3 regions of the Nocardioides sp. CCNWLW216 genome follow, and region 3 is predicted to be linked to each of the others. Evidence: riboswitches for the same ligand, from Rfam matches in the RefSeq annotation. Region 3 holds a riboswitch; each other region holds the start of a gene.
What was found. Region 3 has a riboswitch for cobalamin ahead of cobN (cobaltochelatase subunit CobN). Riboswitches for the same ligand answer to the same signal wherever they lie in the genome.
Positions count from the first base shown of each region.

Region 1: linked by a shared signal. The riboswitch ahead of V7S47_RS04605 (hypothetical protein) and the one ahead of cobN (cobaltochelatase subunit CobN) in region 3 are both predicted to bind cobalamin.
Region 2: linked by a shared signal. The riboswitch ahead of V7S47_RS15855 (ABC transporter substrate-binding protein) and the one ahead of cobN (cobaltochelatase subunit CobN) in region 3 are both predicted to bind cobalamin.

Region 1 is NZ_JBBBBJ010000002.1:43,088-47,487, reverse strand. It holds gene gatB (Asp-tRNA(Asn)/Glu-tRNA(Gln) amidotransferase subunit GatB) at 1-1,455, shown strand, start outside; cobalamin riboswitch at 1,518-1,670, shown strand; gene V7S47_RS04605 (hypothetical protein) at 1,737-3,233, shown strand; gene V7S47_RS04600 (hypothetical protein) at 3,236-4,144, shown strand; gene V7S47_RS04595 (CbiQ family ECF transporter T component) at 4,141-4,400, shown strand, end outside.
Region 2 is NZ_JBBBBJ010000006.1:277,182-281,581, forward strand. It holds gene V7S47_RS15845 (ABC transporter ATP-binding protein) at 1-570, opposite strand, end outside; gene V7S47_RS15850 (iron chelate uptake ABC transporter family permease subunit) at 567-1,541, opposite strand; gene V7S47_RS15855 (ABC transporter substrate-binding protein) at 1,595-2,608, opposite strand; cobalamin riboswitch at 2,629-2,821, opposite strand; gene V7S47_RS15860 (HoxN/HupN/NixA family nickel/cobalt transporter) at 2,852-3,676, opposite strand; gene V7S47_RS15865 (FecCD family ABC transporter permease) at 4,001-4,400, shown strand, end outside.
Region 3 is NZ_JBBBBJ010000010.1:44,777-49,176, forward strand. It holds gene V7S47_RS19940 (metallophosphoesterase family protein) at 1-1,662, shown strand, start outside; cobalamin riboswitch at 1,634-1,777, shown strand; gene cobN (cobaltochelatase subunit CobN) at 1,809-4,400, shown strand, end outside.

The sequences.
Region 1 (4,400 bases), on a different contig from region 3:
TCGTACGACCCGGCCCTCGGGCTCGAGGTCCACGTCGAGCTGAACACCGCGACCAAGATGTTCTGCGGCTGCCCGGCGGTCTTCGGCGGCGAGCCGAACACCCAGGTCTGCCCGACCTGCCTGGGCCTGCCCGGCGCGATGCCGGTCGTCAACGGCAAGGCCGTCGAGTCGGCGATCCGGATCGGGCTGGCGCTCAACTGCGAGATCGCGGAGTGGTGCCGGTTCGCACGGAAGAACTACTTCTACCCGGACATGCCGAAGAACTTCCAGACCTCCCAGTACGACGAGCCGATCTGCTTCGAGGGCTGGATGGACGTCGACGTGGACGGGGAGACCTTCCGCGTCGAGATCGAGCGCGCCCACATGGAGGAGGACACCGGCAAGTCGCTGCACGTCGGGGGCGCCACCGGGCGCATCCACGGCGCCGACTACTCGCTGGTCGACTACAACCGCGCCGGCATCCCCCTGATCGAGATCGTCACCAAGCCGATCCGCGGCGCCGGGGCCAAGGCGCCGGCGGTGGCCCGGGCCTACGTGAGCCAGCTGCGTGACCTGATCGTCGCGCTCGGCGTCTCCGAGGCCCGGATGGACCAGGGCAACCTGCGCGCCGACGTCAACCTGTCGCTCGCCCCGAAGGGCTCCGGCACGCTCGGCACCCGCACCGAGACCAAGAACGTCAACTCCTTCCGCTCGGTGGAGCGCGCGGTCCGCTACGAGATGCAGCGGCACGCCGCGATCCTCGACAGCGGCGAGGCGATCTTCCAGGAGACCCGGCACTGGCACGAGGACACCGGCGTCACCACGAGCGGCCGTCCCAAGTCCGACGCCGACGACTACCGCTACTTCCCGGAGCCCGACCTGGTGCCGGTGGCGCCGAGTCGGGAGTGGGTCGAGGAGCTGCGCGGCACGCTGCCCGAGAACCCGGTCGAGCGCCGGGCCCGGCTGCAGGCCGAGTGGGGCTACACCGACCTGGAGATGCGCGACGTGGTCGCCTCGGGCCTGCTCGGCCCGATCGAGGAGACCATCGCCGCCGGTGCGTCCGCCCAGGCGGCCCGCAAGTGGTGGATCGCCGAGCTGACCCGCCGGGCCAACGACGCGGGCGTCGACGTCGTCGACCTCGGCGTGAGCCCGGCCCAGGTGGCCGCCGTCCAGGCCCTGGTCGACGCCGGCACGATCAACGACAAGCTGGCCCGCCAGGTGTTCGACGGCCTGCTGGCCGGTGAGGGCACGCCGGAGGAGATCGTCGCGGCCCGCGGGCTCGCGGTCGTCTCCGACGACGGCGCGCTCGGTGCCGCGGTCGATGCCGCGATCGCCGCCAACCCCGACGTCGCCGACAAGATCCGCGACGGCAAGGTCGCGGCCGCTGGCGCCCTCATCGGCGCCGTGATGAAGGAGATGCGCGGCCAGGCCGACGCCGCCCGCGTGCGCGAGCTGATCCTGGAGAAGCTGGCCTGAGCCCCGCGTGACGGACGTCATGCGGAGGGAGCCCTCGGGGGCTCGGTCCGCATGACGTCCTGCGCCGGGAGCGGGGTTATGGTGCCGGGACACATTCACCAACGCCCGCAGCAGGGGAAGCCGGTGCGAGCCCGGCGCTGACCCGCAACCGTGTGGCGCGGAGTACGACGTACTCCGCGGCGAGCCGGAGCACCTGCCGTGACGCGTCCTGACCCTTCGCTGTCGAGGAAACCAGCGGGTCGGCCTCGACGGCCTTCTCGCTGAGCAGCGGGAAGGAACCCATGAACCACCTCGTACGCCGCGCCGCCGCCCTGGTGGCCGCGCCCGTCCTGGCGTCGGCCGCTGTCGTCGCCGTCTCCGGTGCGCCGGCCCTGGCCGCGCCCACCACGCCGCCGACCCCGGCGGCCACCGCCGCCGCGACCTGGCTCGCGACCCAGACGACCGCGGGCACGCTGCCGAGCCTCGGCCAGACGCTCGACTTCGGCGTCGGCCTGGAGGCCTCGGGCGCTGCCCCGCAGGTGCTGGCCGCCGTCAAGACCGGCGTCGACGCTCGGGTCGCCAGCTACGCGACCGGCAACAACAGCATCGCCAAGGCAGCGTGGTTCTACGGGCTCGTCGGCGACCCGACGTCGGCCGGCGACACGGACCTCAACCTGCTGGGCCTGGTCGAGGACAACACCGACGACACGACCGGTGCCCTGGGCGGTCAGTACGCCCAGCAGTGGTTCGGGACCCTCGCGCTGGTCGAGGGCGGCAGCGACGAGGCCGCGAAGTCGGCCGAGTACCTCCGCTCCGGGCAGTGCGCCGACGGCGGCTGGGGCTACTCCACCCCGTGTGTCGGTGAGGGCGACCAGTTCGCCACCTACTACTCGCTGGCGGCCCTGGCGTCGCTCGAGGTCAAGGACGCGCCGACCCAGGCCGCGATCGACAAGGCGGTCGCGTTCCTCGGAGGCAAGCAGTCGGCCACCGGCGGCTTCGAGAACTGCACCGAGTACGCCGGCCCGCCGAACTACGAGTGCCTGAAGTCCGAGGACAACGCCAACGACACCGGCCTGGCCGCCTGGTCGCTCGGTCTCGCGGGCGCGAACGCGCCGGCGGCGAAGGCGGCCGCCTGGGTCGCCGCCCACCAGTACGTCTCGCTGCCCGCCTGCGGCGCGGCTGCGCCTGCCGCCGGCGCGGTGAGCTGGACGTCGAGCACCTTCCCCGAGGGCGTCACCGAGGACAACCGTGAGCAGACCGTCTTCGCGACGGCGCAGGCTCTCGCCGGGCTCGCCTACCTGCCCACCAGCAAGCCGGCCCTCTCGGGTCCGACCGACTACGTCCAGGCGGGTCGCACGATCTCGCTGAAGGTCTCCGGCCTGAACGCCGGCGAGCGCGGCTGTGTCTCCGGCGTCGGCACCGGCAAGCAGGTCTCCGGACCGGGTGCCGTGGCCGTCGCGATCCCGGCCGGCACGCGCAACCACGTCCTCACGCTCAGCACCGCCGGCCGCCCGGCGACGGCCACGGTGAAGGCGCTCGGCGCCACCAAGTTCCGGGTGATCGTCGCGAAGCGGGTCGCGAAGGGCAAGAAGGTCCGGGCGCGGGTCACCGGCCTGGCCCCGCGCGAGTCGGTGACGCTCCGGGTCACGGGCAAGCGCGTCGTGCGCGGCACCGCGAACGCGAATGGCGTCTTCCGCACCGTGGTCAAGGCGACCGGCAAGGTCGGCAAGCGCAAGGTCACCGTCCGAGGCGAGTTCACCAACCGCACCGGCAAGGGTGCCTTCCGGGTCGTCCGCTGACCGTGCGACACCACCTTGTGCGACTCGTCGCCGCGGCCCTCGTGGCCGCGGCGGCGGTCGTCGTACCGGCCCCGACCGCGCAGGCCGCGGCCTGCACCACCGGCACGGGGGTGACCGTGGTCGTCGACTACGGCTCCCTCGGAGGCGGGGTCGGGCAGTCCTGCGTCGGGACCAGCGGCCTGGCCAAGGACCTGTTCCCGGCGGCCGACTACGAGCTGACCTACACGCAGGAGTTCGCCGGCGCCGTCTGCCGGGTCAAGGGCGCGCCGGCCGACGATCCCTGCCAGGGCATGCCGCCCGGTGACCGCTTCTGGTCGCTGTGGTGGTCGGACGGGACGTCCGGCAGCTGGACCTACGCCACCCGGGGCGTGAAGTCGCTCCGGATCCCGGCGGGGGGCAGCGTGGCGTTCGCCTGGGACGACGTCGACGGGGCGAGGGCGCCGGGAGCCACACCGCCGGTGCATGCCAAGGCCACCCCGTCCGCCCAGCCGACCAAGCAGCCGTCGGCGAAGCCGAGCAAGAAGCCCACGAAGAAGCCGTCAGCGACGCCCACCCGGCAGCCGTCGAGCGCGCCCACCACGGGCGCCCCGAGCGCCGGCACCCCGTCGGGCGCCCCCACGGAGTCGGCCACGTCCGAGAGCACCAGCCCGTCCGCGACGCCGTCCGCCCCTTCCGCGTCCCCCTCCGCCACGAGCGCGCAGACCGCGGCACCGAGCACCGACCCAGCGGTGTCGCCGACCGCCGGTGCCGGCAACGTCGACGAGCCGGTGCTCTCGCCCGCGGCCCAGCAGACCACCGAGGACGAGGGCGTCCCGACCTGGCTGGTGCTGATCCTGCTCGTCGCGATCGGTGGCGGGACGGCCGGCGCCGTCGTCCTCCGTCGCCGGTCCGCTCGCTCGTCGGGACCGTGACCGCGGCCACCGCCGTCCGCGCGGGTCGGCTGCCGCGCGACCTGCACCCGCTGGCCTGGTGGGCGTGGGCGATCGGCCTCGCGGCGGCGGCCTCGGCGACCACCAACCCGTTCGTGCTGCTGCTCCTGGTGGGCGTCGCAGCCCTGGTCGTGACCGCCCGCCGCTCCGAGCAGCCGTGGGCCCGCTCGTTCCGCCTCTACCTCTGGCTGGGGTTGGCGATCGTGGTGATCCGGGTCGTCTTCCGCCTGATCTTCGG
Region 2 (4,400 bases), on a different contig from region 3:
GCCCAGCCCGCGCACCCGCTCGAGGAAGTCGAGCTGGTGCCCGAGGTCGAGGTGGTTGGTCGGCTCATCGAGCAGCAGCACGCTCGGCTCCTGGGCCAGCGCCCGGGCGAGATGGACCCGCTGCCGCTCCCCGCCCGACAGCGCGTGCCACGGCCGGTCCGCGAGGTGGTCGACGCGCGCGGTGGCCAGGGCCCGCTCCACCGCGTCGATGCCGCCGGGGTCGGACTGCGGGGGCCCGAACCGCACCCGGTGGGCGATCCGGCCCAGGTCGACGACCTGGCGCACCCGCAGGTCGAGCGAGGTGGACGCGTCCTGCTCGACCAGCGCGAGCAGGCGGGCCCGCTCACGGGCGCGCAGCACGTGCACGTCCTGGTCGTCGAGCAGCACCCGTCCCGTCGCGGGTCGGCGCAGGCCCGCGACGGTGTGCAGCAGCGTGGTCTTGCCCGAGCCGTTGGGGCCGAGCAGGCCCGTCACCCGACCCGGTCGACAGGTCAGCGAGACCGCGTCGAGGACGGTCGCGCCGCCCAGCGTGACAGCGACCCCGTCCACCACGATCGACGGCGCCGTCATGCCGACCTCCCCGACCGGCGCAGCAGCAGGGCGAAGAACGGGACGCCGACCGCCGCGGTCACGACCCCGACCGGGATCTCCTGGCCGTCGACGACCGAGCGGGCCAGCGTGTCCGCCCAGACCAACAGGGTCGCGCCGACCAGCGCCGACATCGGCAGCAGCAGCCGGTGCCGCGGCCCGGTGAAGGCGCGTACCAGGTGCGGCACCACCAACCCGACGAAGCCGATCGTGCCGGCGAACGCGACGGCGGCCGCGGTGGCGAGCGCCGTACCGCCGAGCAGGACCCAGCGCAGGCGGGTCACCTCGATGCCCAGCGAGCGGGCCGAGGACTCCCCGAAGGCGAACGCGTCGAGGTGGTCGGCGCAGGCGGAGAAGCCGAGCGTCGCGACGACCGCGACACCGACGACCAGCAGCGCCGTACCCCAGCGGAAGCCGGCGCCCGAGCCGAGCGTCCAGGTCAGCACCCGACGGGCCGCGTCGTGGTCGCCGGAGCCGATCACGATCAAGGAGGTGTACGCCGAGCACGCCTGCCCGACCGCCACCCCCGCGAGCACGGTCCGAGTGGGCGCGAGCGAGCCCGACCGGCCGACCGCGAGCAGCAGCACCAGCCCCAGCGCGGCCAGCGCCCCGGCGAAGCCGGCGAGCGTCACCGCCGCGGGGCCCGCGAACCCGGCGACCGACACCCCCAGCACGATCACCGTCACCGCACCGACGGCCGCGCCGCCGGAGAGCCCCAGCAGGTAGGGGTCGGCCAGGTCGTTGCGGGTCAGCGACTGCAGCACCGCGCCGCAGCAGCCCAGCACCGCTCCCACGGCCGCCATCCCCAGCACCCGCGGCATCCGGAGCTGCCAGACGATCTGGTCGTCGAGCAGGCTCACCCCGCGGTCCCCCAGGCCGACGCGTCGCAGCACCACGTCGAGCACGTCCGGCACCGGCACCGCGACGGCGCCGGTGCCGAGCGCGACGGCCATGGTGACCAGCAGCACGGCGACCGCGAGGACCGGGGCGAGCCCGGTCCGCAGGGTCACGGGAGCGCGGAGAGCTGCTCGGCCAGCGTGCTGGCGCCGTCGATGAGGCGCACACCGGGCGTCCCCATCGAGTAGGGCACCGTCGCGAACCGGCCCTCGCGGACGGCGGTCAGCTGGGAGAGCACCGGGTCCTTCTCGAGGTACGCGCGCTTCTCGGCGGCCGTCGACCACGAGGCGTCCGCGAGCACGATCGCGTCCGGGTCGGCCGCGACGACCTCCTCCCAGCTGCCGTCGGCCCAGCCGTCCTCGACGTCGGCGTAGAGGTTGGTCGCGCCGACGGCGTCCAGCACCAGCTGCGGGCCGCTGGAGCCCGCGCCCACGAGCGGCGTCTTGTCGCCGGAGTCGTACCAGAGCACGTCCAGGCCCGCGCCCGCTCCCTCGTCGCCCAGCTCGGCCAGGGTCCGCTTCTGCTCGGCCCGGATGTCGGCGCCGCGGTCGGCCACGCCGAACGCGGTGGCGACCGCGTCGATCTCGTCCCAGACCGCCTCGAAGGTCGTCGCGGGGATGTCGGCCTGGTCGGCGCAGCCGAACGGCGAGAGGTACGACGCCACGCCGTCGGCCTCCAGGTCGCCCTGCGGCCCGGCGACCTCCGGGTCGAAGGCGCTCGTGTACGACGCGTAGACGAAGTCAGGACGGGTGGCGAGGAGCTCCTCGCGGGTCGGGTACTCCTTCGCGATCACCGGCACCGAGGCGTACTCCTCGGCCCAGGCCGCGGCCGGCTCCGGGTCGTCGAGGTACGCCGTACCGGCCATCCGGTCGGCGAGCCCCAGGGCCAGCATCACCTCGGTGGCGCCCTGGTTGAGCGTGACGGCCCGCTCGGGCGCCGCCTCGACGGTGCTGATGTGCCCGCAGGCGGTCACGTCGACCGGGAAGCCGGCCTCGGGCGCCGCGTCGGCGCTCGCCGGCTCCGGCTCGCCGGCGCAGCCGGCCAGGACGAGCGCCAGGGCGGCGACCGGGACGGCGGCCCGGACGGTGGTGGACAGGACTGACGGCAGGGGTCGACTGCGCATGATGTTCTCCAAACCCTCGTGGAACATGACATGCCGTGGCCGGTCTCCTGGCTTCCGCTTCAGCACAGGGCGGTCGACCTTCCCGGGCTCGCACCCAGTGGTCCGACCCATCCGGAGATGGGCCGCGAGGACCGTCCTGCTCGACGGCTACAGTGGCGAGGGCCGCGCCGGCATCAGACCGGCTTCCCGTGCACCACGGCGCGAGAAACCTAGCGCAGGTCCCTCGCCCCCGACCCGATCGGGTCAGAGCGTGGCGAGGTGCACCACGGCGGTCGTCGCGATGGTGCCGCCGATCAGGGTGATGCCCGTGGCGCCCAGCAGCGGCGCCACCCGGGTGGCGAGCCGGAGCGCGGTCCGCGACTCGGCGGCCCGGACGACGACGTTGCGCCCGCCCAGCGCGAGCAGGCCGACCACGAACAGCACGCTGGACAGGCCGAGCCCGAAGCACAGCACCAGCAGCAGCGCGAACCCCGACCGGCCCGTGAAGAACCCGGTGACGAGCACGAGGAACGCTGCCGGCGACGGGGTCAGACCGCCCGACATGCCCAGCAGGACCAGGCTCGGGCGGGACACCGCGACCGAGTGCCCGTGGCCGTGGCCGTGGCCGTGGCCGTGGCCATGACCGTGCCCATGACCGTGGCCATGTCCCGGTTCGTGGCCGGCTCGCCAGGCCCGCACGTGCCGCCGGACCAGCCACAGGCCGAGCACCAGGGCCGCGAGGCCGGCGACCAACTGCAGGCCGGTGGTCAGGCCCTCCAGGTCGACCAGGTCGGAGAGCGAGAAGAAGGTCCAGGCGGTGGCGACCACGAGCACGGACATCGTGTGCATGGCCGCCACGCTGACCCCGAGCCAGGCGGCGTCGCGCACGCGTCCGTCGCCCCCGATCAGGAACGCGGCGGCCAGTGTCTTGCCGTGACCAGGGGCGACGGCGTGGGCGGCCCCGGCGAGGAACGCGACGGCGATCGCCGCCGGCACGAATCCCGGCGACGACACCAGCTCCACCAGACGCTCGCCCGGCGCCTCCAGGTCGAGCAGGTACGGCGCCGCCGCCGTGACCAGGATGCTCATGCCGCGGCCGTCGTACCGGCCGGGGTCGCGGTGGTCGTCCCGTCGCGGGAGACACCGGAGGCGTGCGCCGAGACCGTCGGGACGCCGGGCGCGGCGCGGCGCAGCACGAGGTGCACGCGGGATTCCTCTCGGTAGCGCGAAGGCCGGTGGCCGGTGGCGACCGGAGCCTGACGCCGACCGGCGACCCGGACCGACCGCGCAGGTGAACGCCGAGGGACCGGCGAGTGAAGGACCGACCCCCGCGTCCCGGGGTTGATACCGGGTGACTAGGTTGCTTGCTGCACATCGTTCGCAACAACGCAGCAGAGGCGGCAGAGGAGACCCGTGACCCAGGTGCTGACGGCCGACCCGCTCGGCCTCGCCGGCCGTCGGCGTCGTACGACGGGGTGGCTCGCGGGGCTGGTCGCCGCGCTCCTCGGCACCGTCGTGGTCGCCGTCGGCGTGGGAGCGTTCACCGTCCCGCCGGGCGAGGTGGCCGCGATCATCGGCCACCACCTGCTCGGCTGGCCGGGCGAGCGCACCTGGAGCGGGCCGGCCGACGCGATCGTCTGGCAGGTCCGGCTCCCCCGCGTGCTGCTCGGGTGCCTCGTCGGCGCCGGCCTCGCGGTCTGCGGGGTGGCCCTGCAGGCGATGGTTCGCAACCTGCTCGCCGACCCCTACCTGCTCGGCGTGAACTCGGGCGCCTCCAGCGGGGCAGCGGCGGCGATCCTGTTCGGGGTCGGTG
Region 3 (4,400 bases):
CTCGTCGCCCTGCCCGTGTCGGTGGTCTGGGCGCTCCAGCACGCCTCCTTCGAGGACAGCCTGGGCGCCTTCCCGGTCGAGGTCTCGCTCGCCCACGACGGCCGCTCGACCGTCGACACCGGCGTCCTCGGGAAGATCTACTGGGAGCGCACCGGCGCCGGCGGCTTCGGGGCCGACATCCGCTCGACCGGTCCGCCGGAGGCCGGCGGCACGCTGTCGTCGTACGTCTCGCCAGCGTTCCTGCGCGTCAACGCCGCGTTCGTCGACGACCCCGCCGCCGTCGCCGAGGTGTACGGCGCGGAGCTGCGCGACCAGGTCGTCGACGGGCTGCTCCGCCTGGAGCTGGCAATCGGCGTCGTGGTGGGCGGCCTGCTGACCGCGGCGTTCCGCGGGGGAGCGCCGCCGTACCCGCGTCGGCGCGGCTCCTGGCGCTGGCGCGCCGGGCTCACGGCGGGCGTCCTGGCGACCGGGCTCGGGATCTCGACCGTGGTGGCGCTGCAGGCCTTCCACGCCTGGTCCGCGCGCGACGACGAGGCGGAGACCTACCCGATGCCGGGGGTCGACGGCGTCTCGTTCAGCAGTCCGCAGACTGTCGAAGTCGCCCAGCAGGTGCAGCCGTTCATCGAGAAGAACCAGACCCGGATCGAGGAGAACGCGCGGGCCTACACCGACGCCGTCGCCGCGTCCTTCGACACCGAGCTCCCGCTCCACGCGGCCGACCTGACACCGCGCGACGGGGAGAAGGTCGTGGTCGCCGAGGCCGACCCCCAGGGCAGCCTGGTCGGCACCCGGGCGCGGAAGGCGATGTACCCGAGGCTCGCCGAGGCACTCGGCGAGGACGCGCTCACGGTCCGCACCATCTCCGGCGACATCAGCTCCAACGGCACCGTGGCCGAGAAGGGCTTCGTCAAGGGCGAGGCCGGCGCCAGCCCGGACATCCCGACGGTGGCGGTCAAGGGCGACCACGACTCCGACACCACCGTCGAGCAGCTGCGCGACAACGACGTGCAGGTGCCGGACCTGGAGACCGTCGACGTCGACGGGCTGACCATCGCGGGCGCCGCCGACCCGGCGTTCAAGGCGCTCTTCGGCGGCCTGGTGACCAACGAGTCCGGCCTGGAGGAGCGCGACCTCGGCGTCGAGCTGCGCGAGCTCGTCGACGGCCTCGACGACAGCCCGGCCGTGATCGCGCTGCTGCACCAGCCGCGGGCCGTCTCGGGCTACCTCGGCATCACCGGCACCAGCGAGCTGGCGGACACGATCGGCCAAGAGACCGTCCCGTGGGACGACGGCATCGACGACGTACCGCCCGGGCTCGTCGACTTCGGCCACCTCCACGACGTCGCCGGACCCTGGGTCGTCTGGAACACCGGCGAGGAGGGCGACGCCGACCACGAGGTCACCTGGACCGTGGTCAGCCAGCTCGGCACGTCCGGCGGCGTGCTGGAGGCGCCGACGTTCAACCGGTTCTCGACGCCGTTCTCGGTGCCGCTGAAGACGGTCAGCCTGCAGCTGCAGTACGTCGACGGCGAGTCCGGCCTGCAGACCGGCTACGCCCCGATCGACGTCAGCGTCGACGGCACGGTCACGATCGGCGACCGGGTCGAGGTCGGGCTGCCCGGTGGGCAGCCGCTGACCCGGGGCGACCTCGGGCTCGACTAGGCTCCGGCTACACGTCTCGTGGCGCAGGAACCCGGTGAGACCCCGGGGCGGTTCCGCCACTGTGAGGCCCGGGCACGGGTCGAAGCCAGACACTGGCCACGGGACTCCGCCATCTACGCCGGGGCGAGAACCCCGAGGAGGCCACCGTGCGCATCGCGCTGCTGTCGACGTCCGACACCGACCTGCTCTCCGCCCGCGCCAGCGGTGCCGACTACGTCTGGGCCAACCCGGCGCGACCCGGGCACCAGTCGATGGCCGAGGTGATCGAGGGCTGCGACCTGGTCGTCGGCCGGATCCTCGGCTCCCCGCAGGACCTCTGCAGCGGCTTCCGGCGGATCGCCCAGACGGGCATGCCGATGGTGGTCCTCGGCGGCGAGCAGCAGCCGAGCGCCGAGCTGATGGAGCTGTCCAGCGTCCCGATCGGCACCGCGGCCGAGGCGCACCGCTACCTCGCCGAGGGCGGCCCGGCCAACCTGGCCCAGCTGCACGCGTTCCTCTCCGACACCGTGCTGCTCACCGGCGAGGGGTTCGAGCCGCCGGCGGCGCTGCCGGAGTGGGGGTACGGCGAGAGGGGTCTCGATACGCCCCCTCGTTCCTCGGGGGCTACTCGACCGACGAACGTCGTTGGTCCAGTGCCGACGAACGTCGTTGGTCCAGTGCCGACGAACGTCGTTGGTCCAGTGCCGACGAACGTCGTTGGTCCAGTACCGACGAACGTCGTTGGTCCAGGACCGACGAACGTCGTTGGTCGAGTAGCGAGCGCCAGCGAGCGTATCGAGACCCCGCGAGTCGGGATCCTCTACTACCGGGCGCACGAGGCGAGCGGGAACACCGCCTTCGTGCAGGCGCTGGCCGACGCGGTCGACGCGACCGGGCAGGCCGTGGGCGTCCCGATCTTCGCCGGCTCGCTGCGCTCCGCGCCCGACGAGCTGTACGACGCGTTCCGCACCCTGGACGCGCTGGTGGTGACCGTGCTGGCCGCCGGCGGCTCGAAGCCCGCCACGGCGAGCGCGGGCGGCGACGACGAGGCCTGGGACGTGGAGCGGATCGCCGCCCTCGACATCCCGGTCCTGCAGGGCCTGTGCCTGACCAGCAGCCGCGCCGAGTGGGAGGCCTCCGACGACGGCGTCACGCCGCTCGACTCGGCCACCCAGGTGGCGATCCCCGAGTTCGACGGCCGGATCATCACCGCGCCGTTCTCGTTCAAGGAGGTCGACGAGGACGGGCTGCCGCGCTACGTCGCCGACGCCGAGCGCTGCGCGCGGGTGGCCGGGATCGCGGTCAACCACGCCCGCCTCCGCCACGTCCCGCCGGCCGAGCGCAAGGTCGCGCTGATGCTGAGCGCCTACCCGACGAAGCACTCGCGGGTCGGCAACGCCGTCGGCCTGGACACCCCGGTGTCGACGATCCGGCTGCTGCGCCGGATGCGCGACGCGGGCTACGACCTGGGTCCGGTCGGGGCCGTCCCCGGGCTGGAGCTGGAGGACGACACCGAGGCCGGCGACACCCTGATCCACGCGCTGATCGACGCGGGCGGCCAGGACGAGGAGTGGCTGACCAGCGCCCAGCTCACCGACGCCCACGTGCGGATCACCAAGGCCGACTACGACGCGTGGACCGCCGACCTGCCCGCCGCCCTGAAGGGCGACATGGTCGAGGCCTGGGGCGAGTCCCCGGGCACGCTGTTCGTCAACGACGCCGGCGAGATCGTGCTCGCGACCATCCAGGCCGGCAACGTCGTGCTGCTGATCCAGCCGCCGCGCGGCTTCGGCGAGAACCCGGTCGCGATCTACCACGACCCCGACCTGGCGCCGAGTCACCACTACCTGGCGGCGTACCGCTGGGTGGAGCACGCCTTCGGGGCCCACGCGGTGGTCCACCTGGGCAAGCACGGCTCGATGGAGTGGCTGCCCGGCAAGAACGCCGCGCTCTCGGCGGAGTGCGCCACCGACCAGGCCATCGGCAACCTGCCGCTGATCTATCCGTTCCTGGTCAACGACCCGGGCGAGGGCGCGCAGGCCAAGCGCCGCGCCCACGCGACCATCGTCGACCACCTGATCCCGCCGATGGCCCGGGCCGAGTCGTACGGCGACATCGCGCGGCTCGAGCAGCTCCTCGACGAGCACGCCAACATCGCCGCCATGGACCCGGCCAAGCTGCCGGCGGTCCGCGGCGAGATCTGGCAGCTGATGCACGCCGCCGAGATGCACCGCGACCTCGGGCTCGACGAGCGCCCCGAGGACGCCGAGTTCGACGACTTCCTGCTGCATGTCGACGGCTGGCTCTGCGAGATCAAGGACGCCCAGATCCGCGACGGCCTGCACGTGCTCGGCCAGGCGCCGGACGGCGAGGCCCGGGTCAACCTGGTGCTGGCCATCCTGCGCGCGTCCCAGGTGTGGGGCGGCGAGTCCGCCGCCGTACCCGGGCTGCGGGCGGCGCTCGGCCTCAAGGAGAACGCCGAGGCGGTCGGCGCGGTCGACGAGGTCGAGCGCCAGGCCCGTGCGCTGGTGCAGGGCATGGAGGACGCCGCCTGGTCCGTCGACGCCGCGGCCGGGCTCCACGACGACCCGGAGGTGCAGCGGGTGCTGGCCTTCGCGGCGTCCCAGGTCGTGCCCCGGCTGGCCCGCACCACCGACGAGCTGGACGCCGTCCTGCACGCGCTCGACGGCGGCTTCATCGCGGCCGGGCCGTCCGGGAGCCCGCTGCGCGGGCTGGTCAACGTGCTGCCGACCGGCCGC